DNA from 2 places in the Chryseobacterium piperi genome. Region 1 is predicted to be linked to the other one. Evidence: riboswitches for the same ligand, from Rfam matches in the RefSeq annotation. Region 1 holds a riboswitch; the other holds the start of a gene.

Region 1 (11,648 bases):
ACTTATTTAAAACAATATAACTAGAAATCAATAGTTTGAAATCGCCAATTCCATGTATCAATCAGCGTCAGTTGGTTGAGATTCAATGGTAAATCGCTGACTGTTTTTAAGGTCAAATGAGCCATCATACTTCCCACAATACCCGGTAATGATCCTAGGACGCCAAGACTATCACAATCTGGAAGATTTTCTTCAACCGGTGGTTCAGGAAACAGGTCTCTTAGATTTTTACTCCCTTCGTAATTGAATACGGCAACCTGACCGGAAAAACCCAGAATACTTCCATATACCAAAGGTTTTCCTAATTTCACACAGGCATCGTTAATTAAATACCTACTCTTAAAATTGTCAGATCCATCTACAACAAGATCATATTCAGCGATTATTTCTTCAACATTTGCATCATCTATCTTTTCTTCAATGGGATTACAATGAATGTGATGATTCAAACTTTTAATAAACCGCAGCGCACTTTTGACTTTAGACTCTCCAACACTTTTTTCATTATGAATAACCTGCCGGTTCAGATTATGCAATTCTACAATATCAAAATCGGCTACTCCTAATGTCCCTATTCCTGCAGCAGACAAATACTGAATAACCGGACTTCCCAATCCTCCGGCACCTACAACAAGGATTTTTGCCTTCATTATTTTCCTTTGCCCCGCAACACCAATTTCATCAATGAATATTTGCCGGCTGTATCGAGAAAAAACATCTTCTTTTTTCATGTTAGTATTATAAAAACCGATCATTAAGATTACGGTGCTGTTTAACGTCTTATCGTTTTAAAAATCATGTGGTATTTTTAAACCACAAGAGCTTCTAAACACTTAAGACTTTTTAAGTTAAAAAAGCTATACTGAAAAGTACACTTTAGTTCTTTGAAAATCTTTGATTTTCATCTTATGTGAGCTTATTATGCAGCATTATTTTAAACTTGCTTAAGTAATACTAAAGTGTTTATATTTAAGCCTTTGTTGTTGATATAAAAATTAAAAACCACTGTAAACAGAATCCCAATCTTTCATCACAGGATCGTATCCTGCTCCTTTAATCATATTCTTGATAGTCAGCATACTTCTTTCATCACTGGTTTCAAATTGTTCAAGGGATTGCTGATCTACCGCATATCCGCCAGGATTCGTTTTTGAACCTGCACTCATCGTTGTAGCTCCCAATGAAACAATATGATTTCTGAAATTCTCATTTTCTCTTGTAGAGATTGAAATTTCCAGATCTTCATTCCAGATCCTATAAGCACAGATTAGTTGTAAGAGATCTTTATCTTCCATAATAAAATTAGGTTCTATAATTCCTTCAGCAGGTCTTAATCTGGGAAATGACACAGAAAATTTACTCTTCCAGTATTGTTTTTGCAAATAGTCTATATGCAGTGCATTAAAAAAGCTATCTACTCTCCAGTCTTCAAGCCCTAATAAAACACCTAGTCCCATTTTATGAATTTCTGCCCTTCCAATTCTGTCAGGAGTATCCAGACGAAACGGAAAGTTTGATTTCTTTCCTTTAGGATGGTATTGTTTGTACACCTCCTGATGATAAGTTTCCTGATAAACTAAAACTGAATGCACCCCTTCCTTATGCAACTGACTATATTCCTCTTCTGATAAAGGCTGGACTTCTATAGAAATATTAGCAAAATGAGGTTTTAGCAACCGAACTGCATTAAGAAAGTAAGAAATACCTACCGTCTTATTCGCCTCCCCACTTACTAATAATACATGGTTTATTCCCATTGTTTTCAGTACCATAGCCTCCATCATGAGTTCCGTATCAGAAAGGGTTTTTCTTTTAAGCTTATTATCCAGGCTGAAACCACAATAGGTACATATATTCTGGCATTCATTGCTAAGGTATAATGGAGCATACAGTTGTATGACTTTACCAAACCGTTTTTGAGTTGTAGTCTGAGCTATGGAAGCCATCACTTCCAGTTTGGATGCAGCAGCCTTTGAGATCAAATTAAAAAAATCATCCAATGTCTTTTTCTTCTTTTGCAGGCTGTATTCAACATCCGAAAGAGTAACATGATCTAATCTTTGTTTTATCTGATCCCACTGATATTGCTCAAAAATTTTTTCGAAACTATGCATGCTCATGTCTTATTCAAATAAAAAAGAAGTCAGTGGACTTGAGGCTTCTGCATGAGAGCTTATCGCTCCCAATCCTGATTCGTAAGCTCTTCTTCCCGCAATAACACCTTCTTTAAATGCCAATGCCATATTAATGGGATCTTTTGCAACGGCAATAGCTGTATTAACCAAAACAGCATCGGCTCCGATTTCCATTGCCTTAGCTGCATCGGAAGGAGCTCCTATTCCTGCATCTACAACAACAGGCACATTACTCTGGCTAATAATAATTTCAAGAAAATCTAAAGTACGAAGCCCTTTATTCGTTCCAATCGGAGCACCTAAAGGCATGACCACAGATGTTCCCGCATCTTCAAGACGTTTACACAAAACAGGATCTGCATGGATATAAGGCATTACAATAAAACCTAATTTAGCAAGTTCCTCAGTCGCGTACAATGTTTCGATAGGATCCGGTAGTAAATATTTAGGATCCGGATGGATTTCCAGCTTTACCCAATTGGTTTCCAGTGCCTCTCTTGCCAGTTGGGCAGCCAATACCGCCTCTTTAGCTGTACGAGCTCCTGAAGTATTGGGAAGAAGATGTGCATGCGTTGGCCTTAAAGCACTTAACAAATCATCTTCCTTCGAATGAGCATCCATCCGTTTCAATGCCATTGTCACCATATTGGATTCTGAAGCGATAATAGATTGTGTCATTTCCGCCAGATTTCCGAACTTGCCAGTTCCTAAAAAAAGTCTTGATTCAAAACTTCTATCTGCTATTTTTAATATCTGATTCATTTAAAGCTTGTTTTATTTCGTTAACAATCGATGGCTGATGGGTGATTTGTCCAGAAACAGCAACTCCATATATTCCGATTTGTTGTAATAATTCTATATCATCCAGTTGTACACCTCCTATTGCATAGATTTTAGGCAGATCAAAAGATCTTTCTTTTAGATGTTGAATTAATTTGTGATACCCTTCAAAACCTAAAACAGGGCTGAGCTTTTCTTTTGTAGAAGTAAACCTGAGTGGTCCTAAACCAATATAATCGCATTGCTCAGACATTCTTTGAAGTACATCAACCAAAGTATTAGCTGTCCCTCCAATTATTTTTCTGGGTTCTAAAATTTTTCTTGCCTCCAAAACGGAAATATCATTTAACCCTACATGCACGCCATCCGCATCAATCTTTTTGGCCAGCTCTGCATGATCATTAACAATGCATATGGCCTGGTAATCTGTACATAATAATTTTGCTCTCTCACAAAGCTGTATCAATTCACCGGCAGGAGCATTTTTCCATCGTACCTGTACCCATTGCACTCCTGCATCTAATGCTTTATAAATATTTAATTCCTGATCTTCTTTTGTATTCCCCTGAGAGATATATTGCAGTCTTTTCATTAGCTTTTAAAACTTTTTATTTTAATATGATCCTCATATAAAAACCTTACACGTTTTAGCACCTCAACAGGTTGGTCACTTTGCCATATAGCCCCTAGTAATGCAACTCCATGAATTCCTTTATAGAGGGCTTCCAATATATTTTTCTCATGAATTCCTCCCAGGGCAATCAAGCCTACATCTTTATTATTTTGCTGTTCACACTCTTTGAGAACAGTTTTCTCATTCCCATATCCCTTTTTAGAAATACTTGGAAAAAATGGACTAAGAAAAGCATATTCCCATTCTTTTCCCAAGTCATTATATTCCTTAATATCATGCACAGAAGTAGATATAATATAATCCTGAACATAAGCCACATATGATCTGGTAAACCGGTCCGCCTCCCTGAAGTGCAACCTGGAAATACCATATGGCTCAGCAAGCTCAAAATGACTATGCAATACACATTGAGAATAAAATACAGGATCAATAGCATCTAGAAAAGTTTTCATTTCCTGATCAGAAGCAAAAGGCTTTCTCACATGAAGTAGATCGAGCCCCTCCCGAAACATTTGATTAATCACTGTTGTTTCATTCTGAATCAACTCCTCAGGAGTTATGACTATGATCATAAATAGATCTCTTTTCCGTTCTCAATAAATTCTTGTGACTTGGTAAGCATTCCCATTTCTGCAGAATCTCTTATTTCCTGAGTAATTTTCATGGAACAGAATTTCGGCCCACACATCGAACAAAAATGAGCAATCTTTGCTCCTTCTGCAGGAAGAGTTTCATCGTGATATGCTTTTGCGGTCTCAGGATCTAATGACAGGTTGAACTGATCTTCCCATCTGAATTCAAATCTCGCTTTACTTAAAGCATTATCTCTATATTGGGCGCCAGGATGGCCTTTAGCCAAATCTGCCGCATGAGCAGCAAGCTTATAAGTAATCACCCCATCCTTAACATCTTTTTTATTCGGCAGACCTAAATGTTCTTTTGGAGTGACATAACACAACATGGCACAACCAAACCATCCGATCATCGCTGCTCCAATACCGGAGGTAATGTGATCATACCCAGGTGCAATATCCGTAGTCAATGGTCCTAATGTATAAAACGGAGCCTCATGACATTCTTCCAACTGCTTCTCCATATTTTCCTTGATCATATGCATCGGTACATGACCCGGTCCTTCTATCATTACCTGTACATTATGCTTCCATGCTATTTTTGTAAGCTCTCCTAACGTTTCAAGCTCTGCAAACTGAGCCGCATCATTCGCATCCGCAATAGAACCCGGTCTCAACCCGTCACCTAAAGAGAAAGCAACATCGTACTTTTTCATGATTTCACAAATCTCCTCAAAGTGGGTATATAAAAAGTTTTCTTTGTGATGATAAAGACACCATTTTGCCATAATGGAACCTCCTCTTGAAACAATTCCCGTTACCCTGTTAACCGTAAGGTGAATATATCGTAATAAAACTCCGGCATGAATGGTAAAATAAGAAACTCCTTGCTCTGCCTGTTCTATCAAAGTATCTTTAAATACTTCCCATGTAAGATCTTCCGGTACTCCTTTCACTTTTTCCAATGCCTGGTAAATAGGAACGGTCCCTATGGGAACAGGACTGTTTCGGATAATCCACTCCCTGGTTTCATGAATATTTTTTCCGGTAGAAAGATCCATAATAGTATCGGCTCCCCATCGGCAGGCCCAAACTGCTTTTTCAACCTCTTCTTCAATGCTTGATGAAACCGCACTGTTTCCGATATTCGCATTTATTTTTACCAGAAAATTTCGTCCGATAATCATAGGCTCACTTTCCGGGTGATTAATATTATTGGGAATAATTGCTCTCCCTGCGGCAATTTCATCCCTTACAAATTCAGGAGTAATTTTATTTTTAGGGGTATTTGCCCCAAAGCTGTTTCCGGGATGCTGTGAAGCCATTTCTTTGGAAACAAAATCAAGCTGTTCTATTTTCTGGTTCTCCCGGATTGCTACATATTCCATTTCAGGAGTGATGATACCTTGTTTTGCATAATATAATTGAGTCACCTCTTTCCCCTCAAAAGCTACTTTAGGCTTATGATTATAGGAAAAGCGTAAATCATCGAGTTTAGGATCTGCCAAACGTGCTTTACCATATTCTGACGATATACCTTCTAATACATTTACATCTTTTCTATCCAGGATCCATTGTTCCCGTATTCTTGGGAGGCCTTTTAAAATATCAATTTCAGAATTTTCATCAGTATACGGTCCTGATGTGTCATAGATAGTTACTGGAGGGTTCTCCTCAAGACCACCTCGGCTAAGTTTAGTAGGACTCAGATGTATCTCACGCATCGCAACATAGATATTATGAATTGAGCCTTCTACATAAACTTTTTTGGAATTGGGAAACGGCGAACGGGTTATTGAATGTGCCATAAGTACAGGTATTATTATTGAAGATTAACCGCCTTGTGTGGCAGTGATAATTAAAATTGAATCATTGTTCTGAAGTAATGTGTCCGGCCACGACGAAATAGGAACAATACGGTTGTTTAAAGCAACAGCAATTCCTTTTTTCTTTCCGGGAGCCTCTAAATTCATGAGTTCCTCCAAATTCTCTGGAGGGAGCGCAAAAATTTTTCTTGTGTGGTTGATTAAGAGTTCCATTCTAAAGTTTTAATTAAACATATCACTTTAGGAATGGCTATAATTGTACAATAGTATGTACAACAGAAAGTCATCTCACTTTTCCCTACGCTGGTATGATCCAGATCAGGTTCAAAGGGTAAAATCTCAGTCTGTTTTATCAACAGACACCCCTAAAGTACTCGACGAAGATAGTTATTTTTTCAAAACAGGCAAAATTTGAAGGCTATTTCGAAAGGCCGGAAGATAGGTGAGGAATATTGGAGGGCATTAAAACCCAAAAAGAAATAGAATTTCTTTTAATAAATGAGGCCAAATAAAAAATGGAAACCGAATATATCTTCTGGCTTCCATCTTCTAACTTCTTTTCTACACCCCTTCTTCACAAGCTCTCCAAATAGCATCATTTTGTGGTACAGGAGCAATAATTTCAATTTCTTCTTTTGTGACCGGATGAATAAACTTCAGCATTCTGGCGTGAAGATTAATTCCTCCATCAGGGTTAGAACGGGGTGCTCCATACTTTAAATCTCCTTTAATCGGACTCCCTGTTTTAGATAATTGTGCCCGGATCTGGTGGTGCCTTCCTGTTTCCAGGTCTATTTCAAGAAGCATATAGTTGTCCAGACTTTTTATAACCGTATAAGTTAATATCGCTTCTTTAGCTCCATCTGTTGGTTTGGTAAAAACAATTGCCTTATTATTTTTTTCGTTTTTCTTTAAATAATGAACGAGTTTCTGACTTTGTGGAATCATTTCTTTAGAAACCACCGCCCAATAAGTCTTTTCTATTTCCCTGTTTTTTACCATCTGGGTCAAACGGGAAAGTGCTTTTGAGGTTTTAGCATAGATTACCAATCCGGAAGTTGGGCGGTCTATACGATGCACCAAACCGAGAAAAACATTTCCCGGTTTAGCGTCTCTTTTTTTTATAAAATTTTTTATCGATTCCAATAATGACTCATCTCCTGTCTTATCGCCCTGCACAAGCTGGCCAACTTTTTTATTGATCACCAGAAGATGGTTGTCTTCATAAACAATCTGTTCCTCCATTTTACCTGCTCTGTCTTGATCTGCCGGCCAAAGAAAAAAGAATTCCTCCCAAAAGCCCAATCGTTTTCATTCCTGCTAATCTTGATTCTAATGGCAAAAAAGCACCTATAATACACAGACCAGCTGCGGCATACATTCCATAAACGAAATTTCTATTGGAAAGAAATGGTGCCTGAATAATAAAGCTTATTCCTATCACAATATAAAACACTCTTCGGGAAAGAATTTCATTCACTTCTGGTGAAAATAAATTAAACCATCCTACTGCCAGACAGATTAAAGCGATAACGGAGATTACTCCCTGTATAGTTTGTTGATTTTTCATTAATTAATAACTTTCTTTTTCGTTTGGGAAATCGACGTTTTTTACGTCTTTTACATATTGAGATACAGCTCCTGTAATTTCAGTATAAAGATCAAGGTATCTTCTTAAAAATTTTGGGCTGAATCCCTGATTCATTCCTACCATATCATGATAAACCAAAACCTGTCCGTCACAATCAGGACCTGCTCCGATTCCGATCGTCGGAATTGAAATGCTTTCTGATACTTTTTTAGCCAGATCTGCCGGAATTTTTTCTAAAACAATAGAAAAACATCCCAGTTCTTCCAAAAGTTGTGCGTCACTGATTAGTTTTTCAGCTTCTGCTTCATCCTTTGCTCTCACTTTATAAGTTCCAAATTTATAAATAGACTGAGGTGTTAATCCTAAATGCCCCATGACAGGAATGCCTGCATTAACAATTTTCTTGATCGATTTAGAAATTTCTTTCCCTCCTTCAATTTTTACGGCATGAGCTCCTCCTTCTTTCATCATTCTCACAGCAGATTCCAATGCTTTTTCCGGGTTACTCTGATAAGTACCAAAAGGTAAATCAGCAATAACCAAGGCTCTGTCTACTCCACGAACAACACTTTGAGCATGATAAATCATCTGATCTAAAGTGATCGGTAAAGTCGTTTCAAACCCTGCCATCACATTCGCTGCAGAATCCCCTATCAAAATAGCATCAACACCTCCTGCATCTACCATCTTTGCCGTGGTAAAATCATACGCGGTAAGCATTGTTATTTTTTCCTTGTCGAATTTCATTTTGCGCAAGGTTTCAGTCGTAACTTTTTTAATTTCAGAGTGAACAGACATAATGGATCTATTTTTAAAGTTAAAAAGTCGGCTTCCGCCGACTTGATTTTTGTATGGTTTATAAAACTACGTGACCTAGTTTCATTAGTTTATCGTGATTGAGGATTTTGATATTCCTTCCGTCTACCTCGATGAGGTCGTCCTGTTTAAATTCAGAAATCAGACGGATGGCACTTTCAGTAGCTGTACCAATAATATTAGCGATCTCCTCCCTTGTTAAAGAAATTTTAATAAACCCTTCAGGATCTACTCCTAATTTCTGTTCCAAAAGCAATAAAATCTCTGCGAGCCTTTCTCTTACTGTCTTTTGAGCAAGGAAAGTAATGGTGTTGGAAGATTCCCCTAATTCATACGCGATTTTCTGAAGCATTACAAATGATAACTGAGAGTCTACCTCCAAAAGAAACATAAACACATCGGCAGGTAGAAAAGTACACTCAATATCAGTCATTGCTTCAGCCTTAGCTTGAAAATTTTCTCCGCAAAGTAAAGACCGGTAGCCAATGATATCTCCTTCTTTAATAAATCTTAAAATCTGATCCTTTCCAAAAGCTCCAGATTTAGAAAGTTTAGCGGCTCCACTTTCTAAAAAGTATACTCCTTTCGGAATTTCCCCATCTTCAAAAATAGTGTCGTGTTTTTGAAAAATTAATTTTTTCTTTGTGCTGATGTATTTTTCAAAATCTGCGCTTGAAAGCCTTTCCTTAAGTGATTTATCATTAAAAACTCTGGCGAACCTCTCTTCAATTGCAATCTGTTGTTCCTGCGACATTTTAATATGACATTTATCACAAAAATAGAACATTTTAACTCGATAAACAAAAAAAATTGTTATAATTTTGTCCGTCAATAATTTATGGAGGTGAGCGAGAACTGTTTTCATTGTGGACAAGGCATAGAAAAGGAAAGAATTCTTTTTGATGAAAAAACTTTTTGCTGCAACGGATGCAAGTCTGTCTACGAAATTCTGAATACCAATAATCTAAGTAATTTTTACGAGTTAAATAAAAGAGCAGGAATTCGCCCTAGTGACGAGAACTCTTCTCAATTCGATTACCTGGATACTCCTGAAATTTTTGAAAAAGTAACCGATTTCTCCGAAGGGAATACCAGTTTGGTTACCTTTAAAGTCCCTGTCATTCACTGTTCTTCTTGCATATGGCTTTTGGAAAGCCTTCATACCCTAAATGATGGGATCAAGTATTCTCAGGTTAATTTTACAAGAAAGACCTTACAGGTTTCATTCAATCATAACGAATTAAAATTAAGCGAATTAGCTAAATTTTTAACCAATCTTGGTTATAAACCGGTGATCAGTCTTGAAACCGCAGAGAAAAATATAGACCATCTGGATAAATCTCTGCTGGTAAAACTTGCCATTGCAGGTTTTGCATTTGGTAACGGAATGTTTCTGGCTTTTCCAGAATATATAGGCGGTGAAGATTACTGGATGCAGCATTATAAAGGACTCTTCAGGACTTTAATGTTTTTACTTGCAATCCCTGTCGTTTTTTATTCAGCTTCAGATTATTATAAATCTGCCTGGTATGGGCTAAAAAACAAAATCGTTAACATCGATGTGCCTATCGTTCTTGGTATTTTTGTTTTATTCGGCAGAAGTATCTACGAAGTAGTGACAGATTATGGTCCAGGATACTTTGACACCCTGTGTGGACTTTTATTCTTTATGCTTTTAGGAAAAACCTTTCAGAAAAGAACCTACAGCTCTCTTTCCTATGATCGTGACTACAAATCATTCTACCCAATTGCGGTTACTAAAGTGGATTTCAATGGAAAACAGGATAATATTCTTCTTTCCGAAATCAAAGTAGGAGACAGAATCTTAGTCAGAAACCAGGAAATCATTCCTGTAGATGCTATTCTGATTAATGGAGAGGGCAATATAGACAATAGCTTTATTACAGGAGAAAGCGAAAGCATTAGCAAACAACCGGGAGATAAAATTTTCGCAGGAGGAAAACAAATAGGATCATCTCTTGAATTAGAAGTGATCAAAAATGTAGATCAAAGTTATTTAACACAACTTTGGAATAAGGAAGCCTTTAAGAAATACGAAACCGGGCTAGATACCCTTACCAATAACATAAGCAAATACTTTACTTTTATTATATTAGGTATTGCTTTAGTATCAGGAATTTATTGGTCATTTATTGATCTGGAAAAAATGTTCCAGGTAGTTTCCGCAATTTTAATCATCGCATGCCCTTGTGCACTCGCTCTTTCCGCACCATTTACTTTTGGTCACATTATGAGGATTTTAGGCCGAAATAAATTCTACGTAAAAGACACACTTACCATTGAAAAGATTGCTAAAATCGACACTTTAGTATTTGATAAAACAGGAACGATCACCCATAGAAAAAAGACCAATATTAAATATGAGGGCTCCGAAATTCAGGAGTTCGATCTCTCCAATATCAAAACATTATTAAAAAACTCCAATCACCCACTTTCAAAATCTTTATATGAGTTTATAGACATTAATGATGATTATTTCCCTGTTGAAAATTTTCAGGAAATTTCAGGAAAAGGATATGAGGCCAGCGTAAGAGGAAACATTTATAGAATAGGATCTGCAAAATACAATAACCAGGAATCCAAAAACCTTGAAACTGCAGTCTATATAAGTAAGAATGGCGAATTCCTGGGCAAGTATATATTTAAAAATGAATATAGAGAACATCTAAAAAACCTGTTTAACACTCTTACAAACTACAAAATTTTTATACTGAGTGGAGATAACTCCTCAGAAGAAAAGCAGTTAAAAGACATTATTCCAAACTGCCAGGCAATGGCCTTCAATCAAAGTCCGGAAGATAAGCTGAACTACATCAAAGGATTACAGGATAAAAATCTAAAAGTAGCTATGCTCGGAGACGGCTTAAATGATGCCGGAGCATTAAAACAAAGCAATGTAGGAATTGCTATTTCCGATGATACCAATACCTTTACTCCTTCTTCGGATGTGATTATGAATGGAGATAAAGTGGTGAGTCTGGACAAATATCTGAACGTCTGCAAAGGCTCTATAACTATTGTGAAAATGACATTCATAATAAGTTTCCTGTATAATATTGTTGGTTTAAGTTACGCTGTTACAGGGCATATGCATCCGCTCTTTGCCGCGATAATCATGCCAATAAGCTCCATCACAGTAGTTACCTTTACTACAGTTTCAACCTGGATCCTGGGAAGAAAATACTTTAAGAAATAGGCGCGAAACCCCTTATTTAGACTGATTTTAAATTAGCCAGAATCCGTATTTCGTGATGAATGTCATTATTTTTCACT
Region 2 (11,648 bases), 1.3 Mb from region 1:
TAAGCTATTAGCATTTTCTGTAAATTATTAGTCCACTTTTTTTGTAGACTAATAAATATGACATACATTTGCTCCTCAAAAAAAGTTAAAGAAATCTTAACATAAAATGTATGAAAAATAGAAAGACAATTTTTTCGGCTTCTGTTTTATTTTTCTTGGGAACATATGCTTATGCACAGGAAAAAGATACAGTAAAGACTGCCAATGTAGAAGAGGTAGTCATATTAGGATCTAGAAGCGGAGCCAGATCAAAAGTCGACAGCCCGGTTCCTGTGGATGTATTTAATATAAAAGAGTCGTCACTGGTTTTACCTCAGACGAACATTTCACAAATTTTAAACGCTATTGCTCCCTCATTTACTTCTACGGTTCAAACGAATTCGGATGGTACGGATCACCTGGACCCTGCACAGCTAAGAGGTTTAGGGCCGGATCAGGTTTTGGTTTTGGTCAATGGAAAAAGACGACATACTTCAGCATTGGTCAACGTTAACGGTACTCCGGGGCGGGGAACAGTAGGAACAGATTTAAATGCAATTCCGTCCTTTGCAATCAACCGGATTGAAGTATTGAGAGATGGTGCTGCTGCGCAGTATGGATCGGATGCAATTGCCGGAGTGATCAATCTTGGATTAAAAAGAGATACCGGTAAGCTGACCGGACAATTTACTTACGGTGGAAACCTGACACCAGCCGCTAATGACCATACTGGAAATTTTGACGGACAGAACTTTCAGGTTGATTTAAACTACGGAAACAAAATAGGGAAGAAAGGTGGTTTTTATAACATTACCTGGACTTCACAATTCAGAAATCCGACTTCCAGAGCCGGAACGGAAAGTGGGGCTATATTTAATGCTTATAATGCTATTGAAAAAAGGGCTTCAAATGATGGGGTTAATTTATCTTCTTTATTTACCAATATAGGAAACACTCCCAATTCTCAGCAGATTGTTAATTATATCCATCAGTATTCACAGGATGTGAACTATTTTTCACAGGATTTTCAAAATCAAATACAAGGAGCTAATACGATTGGAGCGTTGCAGGGGATTTTAGGAGCTAATGTAACGGATCAGGAACTAGCTTACAGAGGGTTAGACCGAAAAGATTTCAATATGCAGGTGGGACAGTCTAAGCTTAGCAACCATCAACTTTTTGCCAATATAGAGGTTCCTATTAATGATGACTGGAAGGTATATACTTTTGGTGGTTACAGTTTCAGACAAGGTACGTCCGGTGGTTTTTTCAGAAGACCGAACCAGAGTAGAACATTTACGGCTATTTATCCTAATGGCTATTTACCTCAGATAGCTACGGATATTCAGGATTTATCACTTTCTGCAGGAATTAAAGGAAACTGGGACGGATGGAATATTGATTTCAGTAATACTTTTGGACAGAACTCCTTTGATTACAATATTCAAAATACAGGAAATACGTCTCTGAGGTTTGCTTCACCAAGCGAATTTAGAGCCGGTGGTCTGAGATTCTCCCAAAATACAATTAACCTGGATTTTTCAAAAAAATATGATGTGTGGCAAGGGATTAATATCGCTTTCGGAGCTGAGCATCGTTATGAGAACTTTAAAATAACTGCAGGGGAAGAGGCATCTTATGCTACTTACGATGTCAACGGGAATGTATGGAATGGCACAACACAACGACCTACTGACTTTTTCGGAAACGCACTTCCGGGAGGGTCTCAGGTTTTTGGAGGGTTCCGACCGGAAAATGCTGTGAATAGAAACAGGCAGTCTGTAGCAGGATATGCTGATTTTGAATTCAACTTTACGGATTGGCTATTGGTTGATGCTGCCGCGAGGTATGAAAACTATTCGGATTTCGGGTCTACTTTCAACTATAAACTGGCATCAAGAGTTAAACTTGATAAAAATTTAAATTTGAGATTAGCCGGATCTACAGGTTTTAGAGCACCGTCTATTCATCAGATCTATTATAATGTAACTTCTACATTATTTACTAATAGTCAGCTTCTGGAAGTTGGAACATTCAGTAATGATTCACGAATTGCCGGATTATTAGGAATTCCAAAATTGAAACAGGAGACTTCTCAATCTGCGAGTGTAGGATTTACCTACAGAATTCCTTCTGTTAATTTAACCTTTACGGCAGATGGATATTTTACCAAAATTAAAAACAGAATTATTCTTACAGATCAATTTACCAGAGCAGCAGTTCCTGAAGATGCGAAAATTGCCTTTGATGAAGCAGGGGTAGGTGCAGGGCAGTTCTTTGCGAATGCTATTGATACGGAAACCAAAGGTTTGGATGTGGTGATTGCTCATAATGCAAGATTTTCTGATGTGAAGCTGGATAATAGCTTTGCCATGAATCTTAATCAGACCAGAAAAGTAGGCAATGTTCATTCATCAGGTTTATTAGAATCTGCTAATCTTGAAAATACTTATTTTTCTGAAAGATCAAGGGTATTTCTGGAAGAAGCTGTTCCAAGAGTGAAAGCGACTTTGTCCCATAGCTTATCTTGGAAGAACGCAAGTTTTTACCTGAGAAATACGTATTTCGGGAAAGTAACCGGCGCTGACCTGGTAGATGCTAATGGTGATGGAATTATTGGGCCTAATGAACATCAGATCATTTCTGATAGAGTAATTACTGACATTTCTGTGGCATATCAGTTTACCAAAAATGTAGGATTAACTTTAGGGGTGAATAACGTATTTGATATTTATCCAACCAGAAACCTTCCGGTATCTACTAATAACGATCAGTTTATTTACTCACGTTCTACTTCGCAGTTTGGACAGAATGGAAGGTACGTTTTCACGAGACTGAATTTTAATTTTTAATTATATCTGAAACTAAAAAAACGGATCCATTATTTTTGGATCCGTTTTTATTGATTGATGTTGTTTAAACTTATTTTAAAATAAACGACAAAAGTCACACAAAAGTTTTGACACTTAAGTTTATTTAAGTTATAAGTTTAATCTATATTTAAGTCCACTTAAGCTTTTTGAAAATCTTTGATTTTCATCTTATGTGAATTTTTTATACAGCTTTATTTTAAACTTGCTTAAGTGCACTAAAGTGTGTTTTAAAAAATATTTTCAATAAGAACTTTTATACTTTTTGTGGTCTAAAATAGGTGAAGTTTTTATGAAATATTAAAAAACTTAAACAGTTTTATTATATGATTAGGAGAGACTTATTCCCATTTCTTTAATTCATAAGCTGCTTCCCAGAAGTAATATTCCATTCTGGTTGCCATAATGAAAGCTTCTGACATTCTTTTTTTTGTTTCTTCTGTACTGTTTTCAGCAATGGTATCGCAGATTGAAATAGCCTGGTCTACGGCAGTGGAAAACTCTTCTCCTGCATAAGTAGCAATCCATTTTTCATAAGGATTGTTGATCGTATTTTGAGTTTGATAAATGTAATTACCAACCTCTCGGTAAATCCAGAAACAAGGGAGTACAGCTGCAACGGCAATCTCTACAGACTCAATAGCAGCGGTGCTTCTTAAAAAATGAATGTAATGATGGCAGGCAGGCTCTAAAATACCTTTGCCGGTAAGCCCGAAATCTTTAAAATAAGATTCGTGCAATGCATTTTCTACGACGATCGCATTTTCAGCAAACCTCATAAAAGCAAGCACATCCTGGAGATCATTGATTTTGGCTGCAATCAGCGACAACGTTCTGCCGAAATGTTCAAGATATAGAGAATCCTGAGCCATATAAAAACGGAATTTTTCCTGCGGCAAACTACCATCCGATAATTCTTTTATAAAAGGCATCTCCAGAATCGATTGATAACGTTCTTCTATTGCTTGCCAGGTTTGTTCAGACCATTTCATTTTTGATTAATTTTTGAGGATTAAAAAAGTGGTTAAGCGGACCATTTCCATGTCCTGTCTGTACGTCTTTGCCATGAGCGATGGCTTGATATACATATTGTTGTCCCAGAGAGACAGAATCATATAATGTTTTTCCCTGTGCCAGATATGCAGCTATTGCAGAAGACAGTGTACATCCTGAACCATGGGTGTTATTGGTTTTAAATTTGGTCGTTTCAAAAGAATGGTAATTTTCTTCTTCATCATAAAATAAAGAAGTAATGGTAGAGGTTTCCTGATGTCCGCCTTTAAGAAGTATACTTTTACAGCCCAGCTTTTTTATTTCTTTTCCAGCACTATACAGATCCTCAAGGGTTTCTACTTTCATATGGGCTAAAATAGCCGCTTCGTCCATATTCGGGGTGATAACATCAGCAATAGGAAAAAGTTTTTCCATAATAGCGGTAATGGTTTCCTCTTCAATTAACCGGTGCCCACTGGTTGCTACCATTACAGGGTCAAATACAATTGGTATTTTTTTGTATTTCCTTAAGGTGGAAACAATGGTTTCTACCAGTTGCGGAGTGTGGACCATTCCGATTTTAATGGCATCCGGAAAAATATCATCCAGGATGGCTTCGATCTGATCGGCTACAGCTTCCACGGGTATAGGGTATATTGTTCTTACTCCCTGTGTATTTTGTACCGGTAAAGCGGTCAGGACTGAAGTGGAAAAACAGCCCAATGCAGAGGCTGTTTTAATATCAGCCTGAATACCTGCGCCGCCACTTCCGTCGAAGCCTGCGATGGTTAACACTGAGGGATAGGTATACTTTTTCATTTTAAAATTTCATTTTTTAATTCATAAGCTGCTTTTTGAGGATCATCAGCACTGCATATAGCGGAGACTACCGCAATACAGTCGGCGCCGGCTTTAATGATTTCTCTTGAATTTTTCAGATGGATATTTCCTATAGCTACCAAAGGCTTTTCTGTAAGCTGTCTTATTTTTGTGATTCCATGAAGTCCCCATTCTGTTACGGTATCCGTTTTCGTGTCTGTCCTGAATACGGGACTTATTCCAAGGTAATCGGATACTCGGGTTTGCTCATTTTCAAGTTGGGAAAGGTATTCTACAGAATAACCAATGATTTTGTTCTGAATAAGTGGTCGCTGTCTCAACAGGGTAGGTGCAGTATCACTGTTCCCCACATGAATGCCTGCTGCATGTACTTGCTCGGTAACCATAATATGATCATTAATGATCAATGGAATATGATATTTATCCGTTATTTCGATAAGCTGTTGGGCTTTTCTGAGGAATTCGGTGTCAGAACTTTTTTTTTCTCTCAGTTGAATAATATCCACACCACCAAGTATGGCTTGTTCAGCAACTTCCACGAAGCTTTTTCCATGACAGTCAGCTTCGGAGATGACCAGATACAGCTGATAGGGAAAAGAATTCATTATCGTTCTATCTTTAAATGGCTGGTAAATTCTTCTTCACTCATGTTGTATAGCTTATCAGTCAGGTTGAGCTGAAGACTTCCTGGTCCTTTGCTTTCCTGAGATGCTAATTCCCCTGCTATACCTATTAACGCCATTGCAGCAGTCACAGCTAAGGTTTTGTTTTCTGTAACTCCGATAAATGCTCCTATAAGTGCGGTAGCAGAACAGCCAAGCCCTGTGACTTTGGTCATCATCGGATGTCCGTTTTTAATGAAAAGAGTTTGTTGAGAATCTACTATAATATCTGTTTCACCGGAAATACAGACAATTCCATGGTGTTGGCTGACGATATTCTGTGCGGCACCAATGGCTTCATTACTCTGAGCAGTACTATCTACTCCTTTAGTAGCTGTTGTATTTGCCTTAGCCAATGCAATAACTTCTGACGCGTTGCCTCTGATAACTGTCGGCTTATATTGTAATAACTGATTTAAAATACCATCCCGGAAAGAAGTTGCTCCGGCTCCTACAGGATCTAAGACCCAGGGTTTGCCGATTGAGTGAGCCTCTTTAGCTGCCATCAGCATTGCTTCTGCCCAGTATTCGTCAAGCGTACCAATATTGATGACCATAGAATGGGCAATATTGATCATTTCGGGGATTTCAGATTTTGCATGAGACATGATTGGAGAGGCTCCTACGGCCAGAAGAGCATTGGCTGTATTGTTCATGACCACATAGTTGGTGATATTATGAACCAGAGGAGATTTTTGTTTGACAAGCTGTACTTGTTCCCAAAGCATTTTTTCCATTGTTATTGATTAAAATAAATAGCTTCAGGAAAAAATCCAAAACAAAAGGTACATTGTCAATAATGTCTTTTTGCTTTTCCCTACGTCGGTGTAAGCCGTATCAGGTTCAAAGGGACTCTCTCAATTCTTTTTAGAATACCCCTAAAGCAAAACAAATGTATGAAAAATATAAGATCGGGCAAAATGCCGGCAGGCTCTTAACTCATAGCTTTCATCTTTCCACAAGTTCTTTGACACTTTCTCCATAAAAGTCAGTTTCAGATTTCGTAATTTTCAAAAGTTCATACCACTTCCTAAAGGCTCCGATAAATACCACGAGCATCAATACCATGGCAACTACGGCCAGTGTTGCCAGTAAGTATTGCCCTTTGGGAATATAGATATCTGTCACCTGAATATAACCTGCCCAGAAAGTAATGATTGCCATAAAAACACCTGGAATAGCTGAACATAGGGCATACTTTCCACGATTCAGGCGGATAAGCATTGTGGTACATACAATTAATCCACAGGCAGCCAGAAGTTGATTACTGATTCCGAATAGCGGCCAGATACTACTTACATTACCTGTAAATACAAGATATCCCCAAGCGAAAGTAAAAAGAAGGCTGCTGATAATAATTCCCGGAGTCCAGTTTTTATCATTGAACTTTGGAATGACAGAGCCCAGCATCTCCTGTAAAAAGAAACGGCCTACTCTCGTTCCCGCATCAATAGCAGTAAGGATAAATACGGCTTCAAACATAATGGCAAAATTATACCAATAGGCCATCAGCTGATCCATATATGGAATTTTATTAAAGATATGAGCCATTCCTACGGCTAAGGAAACGGCGCCCCCTGTTCTGCCATGTAGGTCAATTCCTATTTTCTGAGAGAAATAATCGATATCTACACCATGAAGAGAAGGATGTGCAGCGAGGAAGGCATCATAAGATTCTTTTGGAGTATTGATTGCAAAATAATCACCCGGCATCAGGGTACAAGCTGCTATTAATGCCATCAGTGCAACAAATCCTTCAACCAGCATAGCACCGTATCCTACAAACAGGATTTCTCTTTCTTTGTTCAGCATTTTTGGAGTAGTTCCGGTTGCAATCACTGCATGGAATCCGGAAATGGCTCCACAAGCAATAACAATAAAGATAAACGGAAGTACCGGGCCACCAATTACAGGGCCGCCACCGTTTACAAACTGAGTAAGTGCAGGCATTTGTATGGTTGGATGAATAACAATAACGCCGATAGCGAGCATGATAATCGTTCCGATTTTCAAATAAGTAGATAAGTAATCTCTTGGTACTAATAAAAGCCATACCGGTAACACAGAAGCTAGAAAACCATATAAAGGAATTGCTATTGAGATCGTTGTGATGTCCCATGAGAACAGGTTGTTCATGGTTTCATTTTGCATCAGGTTGTGGCCTCCGATAATTCCAGCGATCAAAAGAACGCCACCTAAGATACTGGCAAAAGTCACACTGTTTTTTCGGTAACGCATGATGAGTCCCATGATAATGGCAATAGGCATGGTAATGACTACTGTAAATAGAGACCATGATGCCTCATGCATGGCATTGATACAGGCCAGGGAGAGTCCTGCCAATGTAAGGATCAGAATAAATAAAATGGCAAATCCGGCAACTGTTCCGGTTGTTTTTCCAATTTCTTTAGATGCTATGGTTGCTAAACTTTGTCCTTTATGGCGTACCGATGCAAATAACACTACCATATCATGCACTCCTCCTCCTAATACACATCCGATTAAAATCCATAAGGCTCCGGGAAGATATCCGAATTGAGCGGCAAGGACAGGTCCAACCAAGGGGCCTGCGGCAGCAATGGCCGCAAAATGATGCCCAAAAAGGACATTTTTATTGGTTGCTACATAGTCTTTGCCATCTGCAAATTCCAATGCCGGAGTTGTATTCTTATCATTAAGCCTCAGTACTTTGTTAGCTAAAAAAATTCCGTAGAAGCGATAGGCTATTGCGAAAATAAGAATGGAAGTAAAAACTAAAGTTAATGCATTGATGTTATTTAGGAAATCCATAGCATTCTGTTTTTTTATAAATAAATAATGTTTTTTTTAGGTCTTTCTGTTTTAAATAATTTAAACATTTGCCAAGTTAATTATTTTGTGAATAAAAAATACAGATATGTATAGCAATTTAGCAAATTTATAAATATTTCAATTTTTTAAATATTGAAATACAGATATTTGCGTCCTTTTTTGAATTGTTGTAAATATATTTTTAATATCAAACTACTCTTGACTCTATAGGGTTTACTTTTTCTGTGAAATAATAAAACGAACCATCTCATCAACCAGCTGATCAAGATAGGCCTGGTTTGTGGTTCTGAACCCATGATCGCCTCCATCAACTATAGTTAGCGTATTCTTTACACCTTCATTAATAAGTTTATGGTGGAGTATTTTAGATTGGTGTAAAGGGACAATTTTGTCTCTATTGCCTTGTAATATTAATGTAGGGGTTGCTGAACCGACATAGCTTACAGGAGATATCGTTTCAAAATATTCGATGATTTTTCTTTTATCTTTATTGATATCATACCCCGAAATTCCGAGAATCAGCTTTTCCCTGAGATCTACAATTTTTTTTGAGAACAGACTTACAATAAAAGCACCTACTTTTCCTACACGGGTTTTGAGGAGTTTATTAAGATCGGTTGGCCCGAAATTATTGACTACATAATTTACTTTTGCAGAATAGGAAGACAACTCAGGATCTCCAATAAATTCATTGTCCTGGGTATACGCTGAGAGTAATGAAAGATGGGCTCCGGCTGAAGTTCCGAAAAGGCCTATATTATTGGTATCGAAATGATATTTTTCTGCATTTTTTCTTACCCATCTTATCGCATCCTTAGTATCCTGAACAGGCAAAGGAAAATGAACATCTTTACTGACCAAGGTGTAGTTGATGCTGATTACTGCATATTGCTGTTCTACTAATTTCAAAATTGTACTTTCAACATAGTTATTCGCACGGATTATTTTATCACCTTCCACCCAGCCTCCGCCATGAATATAGATCAGAACCGGGAATTTTTCAATTGAATTTCCTTTGGGACTATAAATATCTAAAGCAACTGAATGACCATTACCATTGGTTTTATAAACTATATTTTCTGAAACATTGGTTTTTTCAAAAAGCTGTATGCTCTTTTTCTTCTGTATAGTAACAGGATCTTGTGCAAACCCCCAATTAGAAAGTCCTAGGAATACAATAAAAAACAGGTTTAGAAAAAACCTGTGTAGTAATGTATGGTCAGTAGATAATTTCATACGCTATTTTTTAGATTGAGTGCTATTTTACTAACTCCTCAAAAAGTTTACCAAAAGTCTTTTCCAGATCTTTGGATTTACCTGGATGAGGTCTTGAGGTCTGGATTACTGAACTTCGTACAGCTATTAGCCACCGGAAGCGTTCAGGGATATCCAGTAAAGCTATAGGACCTCCTTCTTTATCTCCATTGGCAATTTTTTTAAAGCTTTCCATATTTTGAACGATGTCATCATAATCCAGCTCATTATGCATCAGGTTGAATTTATCGCGACATAAATGAAAATCCACTTTGATAAATTTCTCTTTCTTTGAAAACATCACCAGCCCAATGTTGAAAAATTCTTCTCTTTCAACTTTGGGTACCAAACGTATAACGGCGTATTCGTATATTTTATCCTCTTGCATTTTTCGCTTCGTTTACAAAGATTTGTGAATTCTCCAGTCTTGTTTTCATAAATTGGAAATATACCTCCCGGATCTCTTCAGGGGTTTCGTCGGCATCGTCCCAATGCAACCAATCGTCCGGTATTAAATTGACAATTTGCCTGAATATTGTATCGTTCAATACCTCATGTGCCCAGCGGTCAGCTTCATCCAGCTTGGTTGCTTTGGGAAGTAGAACGTGATCCTTTACATACTTAAAAGGGGTTTTGGCTGCGGCATCAAAGTTTTGCCATGAGTGATGAAAGTAAAATGAAGCTCCGTTGTCTATTACCCAAAGCTCTTTATGCCACATCAATAGATTGGTGTTTTTATAGGTCCGGTCGATATTGGTGATAAAGGCATCCAGCCAGACAATCTTTGAAGCTAAAAGGGGATCAATGACCACTCCGGGATCATAAGTAATCGAACCTGAAAGATAATGAAGTCCTAGATTGAGACCTTCTGAAGACTTCAATAAATCCTGAATCTCTTCATCGGCTTCTGTTCTTCCAAAATCAACATCAAGGTTAATGAAAACCAGTTCCGGAATTTTTAACCCCAAAACTTCGGTTATTTTGCCTCCCAAAAGCTCTGAGATCAACATTTTAACACCATGGCCTGCACCACGGAATTTTAATACATATTTGAAGTCGTCATCAGCTTCAGCCAGAGCAGGAAGAGATCCTCCTTCCCTTAATGGCAGAATATAACGCATTACAGTGACTGTTCTTAAATCCAACATACCGCAAAAATAAGATTTTTAATGATGTCTTAAATAATCAGATTAAAATAAAGCTTTGTCTTTATTCTTAATTTTAATATTTTTTTTAAAAAAAGGGAAAAGATTTATTTTATATTTTTAAACCATCTTTTAGACACCTTTTTTGACTTCATTCTTAGTGGTCAATTTAATCAGGAATTAGGTGGTCAATATCACTGGAATTTACAATAATCCCCAGAAATTGTTGAGTTTGCTGGAAACCATGTTTCATATTAATTTAGAAAACATAAATAAAGAGTTGCTCATCAGAAAATTTAACGAAGAAATAGGATTAAACAATTAAAAATAAAAAAGCTGGTTTGTTAATAAACCAGCTTTTTTATTAAATGATATTGGGGTTAGCTTTTAACAGCATTCTTTTTTATTGATTTTAATAAACTTCTGAAGTTTTTCATCGTCATCATTTCTGAAGTTGGCGTAAAAATCGTCACCTTTTCACCTTTTTCAACGGAGACCAGGGATGAAGCTTTAAAAGAATAAACTTTCTTCATCGTCCGAATATCATAAACGTCCATGATTGCGGAAGTTTCATTCCTTTGATAGGTAAATTGTTCTCCTGCACCACTTGTATCAAGGTCATTTCTAACTTTTATCGTAGAGATATTAACCAGAAAGTTAAAATCACTGGTGTTTTTCAAAGTTTCCAGATCTTCATTTTCAGGTTGAAAAGGAATGTTGTCCTGTATAATGTTTTGTGATTTGGCCATTTGAAGTGTATAAGCCTGACCATTACTCAATTCATTAAAAAGCTTGAGCGTTTCTTTATCCATCATTTCTCTGTGATGAGAATCCACACCTGTACGGATGGTGTTGATCAGCCATTTCTGGTCTTTTGAAAAAACAAGGGATTTGCTGTAAATACCGTAATCTTTTTTTACCGGGTAATAGCATGATTGCAATGCAAACAGGATCAGTAATAAAGCTAGATATTTTTTCATACGCTTAAAGTATTAAGATATTCCAGGCTTCTTCAATATTGTTTTTTAATAAGAGCTCCTGGGCTTTTTTATGAATAGTTTCATCTGCATGGCAGTTTTCTGAAGGCAGGACTT

Evidence for each region. A riboswitch is a leader RNA that binds a small molecule or an ion and turns the genes downstream of it on or off. The one in region 1 is predicted to bind thiamine pyrophosphate.
Region 2: it holds a riboswitch for thiamine pyrophosphate, as region 1 does, so the genes downstream of both, thiM (hydroxyethylthiazole kinase) here and thiS (sulfur carrier protein ThiS) in region 1, are expected to answer to the same signal.

Annotation. Positions count from the first base shown of each region.
Region 1 covers NZ_CP023049.2:3,521,141-3,532,788, reverse strand. Annotated here, with positions in the region: gene CJF12_RS15470 (HesA/MoeB/ThiF family protein) at 21-731, opposite strand; gene thiH (2-iminoacetate synthase ThiH) at 996-2,114, opposite strand; gene CJF12_RS15460 (thiazole synthase) at 2,124-2,897, opposite strand; gene thiE (thiamine phosphate synthase) at 2,869-3,507, opposite strand; gene CJF12_RS15450 (thiamine phosphate synthase) at 3,507-4,121, opposite strand; gene thiC (phosphomethylpyrimidine synthase ThiC) at 4,118-5,929, opposite strand; gene thiS (sulfur carrier protein ThiS) at 5,954-6,160, opposite strand; TPP riboswitch at 6,226-6,324, opposite strand; gene CJF12_RS15435 (RluA family pseudouridine synthase) at 6,509-7,192, opposite strand; gene CJF12_RS15430 (hypothetical protein) at 7,194-7,517, opposite strand; gene panB (3-methyl-2-oxobutanoate hydroxymethyltransferase) at 7,521-8,336, opposite strand; gene CJF12_RS15420 (Crp/Fnr family transcriptional regulator) at 8,395-9,108, opposite strand; gene CJF12_RS15415 (heavy metal translocating P-type ATPase) at 9,199-11,571, shown strand.
Region 2 covers NZ_CP023049.2:2,218,916-2,230,563, reverse strand. Annotated here, with positions in the region: gene CJF12_RS09655 (TonB-dependent receptor plug domain-containing protein) at 111-2,831, shown strand; gene tenA (thiaminase II) at 3,191-3,841, opposite strand; gene thiD (bifunctional hydroxymethylpyrimidine kinase/phosphomethylpyrimidine kinase) at 3,828-4,661, opposite strand; gene thiE (thiamine phosphate synthase) at 4,658-5,287, opposite strand; gene thiM (hydroxyethylthiazole kinase) at 5,287-6,081, opposite strand; TPP riboswitch at 6,142-6,234, opposite strand; gene CJF12_RS09630 (carbon starvation CstA family protein) at 6,293-8,134, opposite strand; gene CJF12_RS09625 (alpha/beta hydrolase) at 8,369-9,391, opposite strand; gene CJF12_RS09620 (DUF3037 domain-containing protein) at 9,414-9,797, opposite strand; gene CJF12_RS09615 (HipA family kinase) at 9,784-10,557, opposite strand; gene CJF12_RS09610 (hypothetical protein) at 10,935-11,534, opposite strand; gene CJF12_RS09605 (flavin reductase family protein) at 11,539-11,648, opposite strand, start outside.